2 regions of the Mesorhizobium sp. Pch-S genome follow, and region 2 is predicted to be linked to the other one. Evidence: predicted binding sites of a transcription regulator. Region 2 holds the regulator's gene; the other holds the start of a gene.
The links. The regulator PhoB, encoded in region 2, activates phosphate uptake and scavenging genes when phosphate is short. The targets are predictions, from matches to a motif close to TGTCATNNANCTGTCAT.
Positions count from the first base shown of each region.

Region 1: phnF (phosphonate metabolism transcriptional regulator PhnF) is a predicted target of PhoB. The motif match lies at 1,107-1,123, and genes of this name have one in related genera.

Region 1 covers NZ_CP029562.1:825,128-828,539, reverse strand. The annotation lists gene phnF (phosphonate metabolism transcriptional regulator PhnF) at 348-1,085, opposite strand; gene phnG (phosphonate C-P lyase system protein PhnG) at 1,189-1,644, shown strand; gene phnH (phosphonate C-P lyase system protein PhnH) at 1,644-2,255, shown strand; gene C1M53_RS03885 (carbon-phosphorus lyase complex subunit PhnI) at 2,259-3,368, shown strand; gene C1M53_RS03880 (alpha-D-ribose 1-methylphosphonate 5-phosphate C-P-lyase PhnJ) at 3,365-3,412, shown strand, end outside.
Region 2 covers NZ_CP029562.1:3,167,425-3,170,836, forward strand. The annotation lists gene pstB (phosphate ABC transporter ATP-binding protein PstB) at 1-401, shown strand, start outside; gene phoU (phosphate signaling complex protein PhoU) at 439-1,146, shown strand; gene phoB (phosphate regulon transcriptional regulator PhoB) at 1,166-1,855, shown strand; gene C1M53_RS14780 (ROK family transcriptional regulator) at 1,898-3,139, opposite strand.

The DNA.
Region 1 (3,412 bases), 2.3 Mb from region 2:
ATACGCAGGTCCACGATTCGTTTGGTGGAGAATGCCACCAGGGTGTATAATCACCGCAGTCGACAGCCGAAACAGGGCTCGGCTGCAGAGGGCGACATCCAGCCCGTCAGAGGAGGGCATGCTATGGCATTCCTCCACTTCGACACAAACCGTCCCGCACACTTCCTTTCGGATTGGGGTGTCCCGATCGCAGCCGCCGTCATCATCGGCTGCTGGGTCGCCCTGATGCTATGGGGCTGAGCGCCTAGCGCATGACCCCGAAAATCGGGATCGATTTTCGGAAAGGATCATGCGCCAAATCAAAGTGCTAGAGCGACCTTTGCGCGTCCAAAAGGACGCGCGGCGCTCTAGTCGGGACTGACGGTCAGTTCGACGCGATCCGCCGAGAAGCGCGTCTGCGAATACTGGATCGGCTTGTCGCTGCTATCGATATTGATGCCACGCGCGACCAGCACGATGGCGCCGGGTGAAAGCTGAAGATCACGCGTGTCGGTATCATCAGCATGCCGTGCTTCGATGGTCGTCGAGGCGCGGCGATAGTCCGTGATGCCAGAGAGTGCGAGGGCCTGGGTAATCGAATGAGTGCTGGCGAAATGGCGCGCGATTTCGGGGAAACGTGCGGCATGAAACCAGGCAGTGGAACGTGAAACAGGAACGCCGTCGGCGAGGCCGCGCATTTCGAGGCGGATCACCTCTTCGGAGACCTCAAGCCCCAGTGCTGCGGCAACCGCGGCACTGGCAGGCTCACGGGCCTGGTCGAGCAGTTCGATCTGACGGTCCCGCGCCTGGCCTTCGAGCCCGGCGGAGAAGCGGGTCCTGGCGCCGATCGGATAGGTGAGGCGCTTCTGGCGCCGCACATAGGTGCCGCGTCCCTGTTCGCTGCGAAGCACGCCTTCATGGACCAGGGCGGCGATCGCGGCGCGCACCGTATGCCGGTTCACGCCGAAGCGTGTTGCCAGCTCGGCCTCGGCCGGCAGGCGACCGTTCTGGTCGGCAAGACCGGCGCCGATGCCACGCCGGATCTCGTCGCCGATCTGCCGCCACAACGCGACGCCGACCCCTCGATGCAGTGCCGACTTCGACATTTTTCCTCACAGCAACATCGTTGTCATTCTTCCGTCATTCAACGGGTCTAAGACAGAATAAGTTATCTAGTTGTCTAGATCAATAGACAAATTTGAGGTTGGCATGAACATCACGGCGGATCAAACCGCGCGACGGGACCGGATGGCGGTCCTGGCGCGCTGCAGCGGCGAGCGGCTGAGCGCGTTGTGGGCGACGCTCGGGCTGCAGCCCAGGCACACCCCTCTGCGTGGCCCCGAGGCGGGCCTGGTGATGCTGCGCGGGCGGGTCGGCGGCACCGGTGAGCCGTTCAATGTCGGCGAGGCGACCGTCACCCGCGCCAGCGTCAAGCTGGAGGACGGTTCGGTCGGTCATGCCATGGCTCTCGGCCGCGATCATGCCAAGGCGCGGCTCTCGGCGGTTATCGACGCGCTCTGCCGCAATGCCGAGACCGCGGCGCGCATCGATGCCGAATTGATCCAGCCGATCCGGCGCGAGCTCGACCAGGCCGATGAGGCGCGCCGCCAGCAGACCGCAGCCACGCGCGTCGACTTCTTCACCATGGTGCGAGGAGAGGACTGATGCAGAACGAAGCGACTGCCCTCGAGGGCGGGTTCTCCAATCCGGTCCTGAACGCCCAGTCCGTCTTTCGTGCCGTCATGGACGCGATGGCCAAGCCTGCGACGATCGTCGAGGTCGATGCGGTGGTGAAGCCACCGGCGCCGCTCGGTCGGGCCGCCGGCGCCGTGGCCTGTGCCCTGATCGATGCCGATACGCCGTTCTGGCTGGATGCCTCGCTGGCTGAACATGCCGCGCTGCGCGCCTGGCTTGCCTTCCATACCGGCGCCCGCGAGATGGCGACCTGCGGCGACGTTGCTTTCGCCCTGGTCGGCGCTCCGCTGACCATGCCGCCGCTGGAACGCTTTGCTCAAGGCACCCAGGAGTATCCCGACCGTTCCGCCACGCTGATGCTGCAGGTGCCCAGCCTGGAAGGTGGTATGCCGCTGACGTTCGAAGGTCCGGGCATCCGCGATCGTGTCACGCTGGCACCGCGCGGCCTGCCGCAGGATTTCGCCGCGCAATGGAAAGCCAACCGCAAGCGCTTCCCGCGCGGCGTCGACCTCATCCTCACCACGGGCGATGCCATCGCCTGCCTGCCGCGCTCAGTGCGCCTCGTCGAGATGGAGGGCTGATCAATGTATGTTGCAGTCAAGGGCGGCGAGGCCGCCATCGACAATGCCCACCGCCTGCTGGCCGATCGCCGTCGCGGCGACAGGTCGGTGCCGGCGCTGACGCTCGAGCAGATCACCGAACAGCTGAGCATCGGCGTCGACCGTGTCATGAGCGAAGGCTCGCTCTACGATCGCCGGCTGGCGGCGCTCGCCATCAAGCAGGCGCGCGGCGACCTGATCGAAGCGATCTTCCTGGTGCGCGCCTACCGCACCACGCTGCCCCGCTTCGGTCATAGCGAGCCCGTCGATACCGGCGCCATGCTGGTCGAGCGGCGCGTGTCCGCCTGCTACAAGGATCTGCCCGGCGGCCAGTTGCTCGGACCGACATTCGACTACACGCACCGCCTGCTCGATGAAGAACTCGAAGGCGATCCGCAGATCGAAACCGGAGCGCTGCGCGGTGGTGCCCAGGAACCGGTCATGCGCGTGGCCGACATCCTCGGACAGGAAGGCCTGATCGAGGACGACGGCTTCGTTGATCCGGCGCTTGAGCCCGGCGACATCAACCAGACGCCGACCGAATTTCCGATGTCGCGCGCCATGCGGCTGCAGTCGCTGTCGCGCGGCGACGAAGGGTTCCTGCTGGCGCTCGGCTATTCGACCCAGCGCGGCTATGCCCGCAGCCATCCCTTTGTCGGCGAGGTTCGCATCGGCGAGGTCGATGTCGAGGTGTTCATGCCGGAACTCGGCTTTGCCGTTCCGGTCGGCCGCGTCCAGGTGACAGAATGCCAGATGGTCAACCAGTTCAAGGGATCGGCCAAGGCGCCGCCACAGTTCACACGCGGCTACGGACTGGTCTTCGGCCAGTCCGAACGTAAGGCGATGGCGATGTCGCTGTGCGATCGTGCCTTGCGCGCGGAGGAATTGGGCGAGGATCTGGTCGCGGCGCCGCAGGACCAGGAGTTCGTGCTGTCGCATTGCGACAACGTCCAGGCCACCGGCTTCGTCGAACATCTGAAACTGCCGCACTACGTCGATTTCCAGGCCGAGCTCGGCCTGGTTCGCACCATGCGCTCCGAATACGAGCAGCGCACCGGCGAGGCGGTTCTTGAAACAAGGGAAGCCGCCGAATGAACGCGCAGGCATCAAACTACAACTTCGCCTATCTCGACGAACAG
Region 2 (3,412 bases):
AGATGGACCGCATCGTGGAATCCAGCCTGCAGAAGGCGGCGATCTGGAACGAAGTGAAGGATCGCCTCGGCGAGCCAGGCACCGGCCTCTCCGGCGGCCAGCAGCAGCGCCTGTGCATCGCACGCGCCATCGCGGTGTCGCCTGAAGTCATCCTGATGGACGAACCGTGCTCTGCGCTCGATCCGATCGCGACCGCCAAGGTCGAGGAGCTGATCGACGAACTGCGCCAGAACTACACCATCGTCATCGTCACCCATTCGATGCAGCAGGCGGCCCGCGTCTCGCAGCGTACGGCGATGTTCCACCTCGGCTATCTGGTCGAGGAGGGAGCTACCGACAAGATGTTCACCAACCCCGACGACAAGCGCACGCAGGACTACATCACCGGCCGCTTCGGCTGAGTGAGCGATTGCTGCCGAGGAAAAAGAGGACATATACATGGGCGAACATACCGTCGCATCGTTCGACGAAGAGCTCGGACAGATCAGCAGGCTCATCAGCGACATGGGTGAACTGGCGAGCTCAATGGTCGAAAGCTCCACCAAGGCGCTGCTGAAGTCAGACAATGGACTTGCCCAACGGGTCGTCTCGGATGACGCGATCATGGACGCGCGCCAGCGCGAGCTGGACAGCAAGGCGATCACGCTGATCGCCAAGCGACAGCCGATGGCGCAGGACCTGCGCGCCGTGGTCGGCGCCATTCGCATGGCCGGAGACCTGGAGCGCATCGGTGACCTGGCCAAGAACATCGCCAAACGTGTTGGCGCGGTCGGGCAGGGCGCCACGCCGCGCGACCTTTCGCATTCGATCGACGCCATGGCCCATCTGGTCCTCAACCAGGTTGATGGCGTGGTGGAGAAATACGCGGACAAGGATGCAGAAGGGCTTGCCCAACTGAGGGCTGACGACGAGCGGATCGATGTCAAATACACGTCCGTCTTCCGCGAGCTCCTCACCTACATGATGGAAGATCCACGCAACATCACGGCCTGCACGCATCTGCTGTTCTGCGCCAAGAACCTCGAGCGTATCGGCGACCATGTCACCAACATCGCTGAAAACGCTTTCTACGTGCTGACTGGCGAACAGTTGCCGCCCAACCGTCCAAAGCTCGACGAGACGGCTGCTGCCGTTCCGGCGGCCTGATCACAGGGCGGACGGCAAGATGATCGCGCCGCGCGTCATGGTGGTAGAAGACGAGGAGCCGTTGGGCGTCCTCCTTCGCTACAATCTCGAATCCGAGGGCTATCAGGTCGAAGTGGTCGCCAGGGGTGACGAAGCCGAAATCCGGCTTCAGGAAAACGTACCGGATCTCCTCGTGCTCGACTGGATGGTGCCGGCGGTATCCGGCATCGAACTGTGCCGGCGGCTCCGGATGCGACCGGAGACCGAGCGCCTGCCTGTCATCATGCTGACGGCGCGCGGCGAGGAAAGCGACCGTGTGCGCGGCCTTTCCACCGGTGCCGACGACTATCTGGTCAAGCCGTTCTCGATGCCTGAGTTCATGGCGCGCGTGAAGGCGCTGCTGCGCCGGGCGAAGCCGGAAGTGCTGTCTTCCGTGCTCAAGGTCGGCGACATCGTGCTCGATCGCGAGTCGCATCGCGTGTACCGCAAGAAGAGCGAGATCCGGCTCGGGCCGACGGAGTTCCGGCTACTGGAATTCATGATGCGGCACCCCGGACGGGTCTTCTCGCGCAGCCAGCTGCTCGACAATGTCTGGGGCGAGACGATCTATATCGACGAGCGTACGGTCGATGTGCATGTCGGTCGCTTGCGCAAGGCGGTCAACAACGGCCGCATGCCGGATGTCATCCGCACGATACGTGGCTCGGGCTACGCCATCCGCGAGGATTGATCAGGGGGCGCCGTTCATCGGCACTCCGCCCTGGCTGCCGGATCAGGCTTCCAGAAGCTGAGGGGCGGGAGCCATCGGACCGCCAAGCGCGAAAATCTCCTGATCGATGAAGGTCAGCGCGCGCATGGCGCAGCCCTCGCGGATCAGCATCTGTTCCTTCGGTTCCGTATCGAAGACAATCGAATTCGAATGCTGTCCGCCGGCGGTTTGGGCAATGGCGTGCCGCAGCGCCGGCTCGATCAGGTCGAAGGCCGTTGCGCCAATGCCGACAAACGTCACCGGGGCAGGGTCGATGACGGCGAACAGCGACCCGAGGCTGTAGCCGAGGGCTGTGCCGGCACGTTCATAGGCCTCGCGCTCGGGGCCGGCGCCGGCACGTGCTTTTTCAGCCAGTCTCCGCATTTCGTCGTCGGGAATGTCAGCGGCCGGTTCGGTGTTTTCGTCCAGCCCGTGGGCACTGCGCCAGATCGCGTAATTGCCGGCATAGGCCTCGACGCAGCCATGGCGGCCACAGCGGCATCGTGCACCATTCGGCCGATGGATCATGTGTCCGAATTCGCCGCCCGACGACTGGGTGCCGATGAACAATTCGCCATTGAGCACGATGCCCATGCCGATGCCGTGTGAAAGCAGAACGGCGATGAAATCGTCACGGTAGCGGTCCGTGCCACGCCAACGCAGCGCGACCGCCATCATGTTGCAGTCGTTTTCGACGATGACGGGAATGCCGAAGGCCTTCTCCAGGATATCGGCGAAGGGAATGTCGCCATGCGGGGTGATCGGCGTCCACAGCATGGTGCGGGCGTGTGAATCCGCCGTTCCCTGCACGGCGAAGGCGATGCGCAGGACCCGATGTCTCGCCAGGCTCTGGTCGTGAAGCCTTCGCCGGACCATCTCGATGCATTCGTCGACCAGCGCTTCCCGTGGCAGGGACAGCGTATCCAGACGGCGTGTTTCCTCGGCCAGGACCTTGCCCGAATAGTCGATGGCTGCGGCCGTCAAAAGGTTGAGCGACAGAACGACCGTCAATACCGCTGCTGCGCCGGGGTCGAGCTGCAACCCCACCTGCGGACGCCCGCGTTTCGATGCCGTCGGTTCACTGCGGCCCTCGCGCAGAATACCCTCCGCGATGAGATCGGACGAAATCGCCGAAATGGTCGAATGGCTGAGGCCGGTGATGGTGGTGATTTCCGTGCGGGAGGGCTCGCCGGAGCGGCGCACGGCAGCAATCACCATTGCGCGGTTCCTGCGGCGCAAATCATCGTGACGGATCCCGACAGTCATGTCCTTGCCGTTCCTCCCCCGCCGGCCTCGTGGACACCGAGACCGTTGCGCCTGGGCCGCCAATGGCGTTCCAGAAGCGCTGTTCGTGCATAGGTCGATGCATGAGCGAATGCAAAACCCGTTTCGCTCCTGCCGTCGCGACAGCGCGCTCCTCCACAGATAGTGGCAGAACATGCCCTCGTCGTCACTATTATTTCGTGATCCGAAAAAAATATCGCGAATGACTCGAATCCCGTTGACAGAAAGCTGCGCCTGCGCGATTATTTTTTCGAA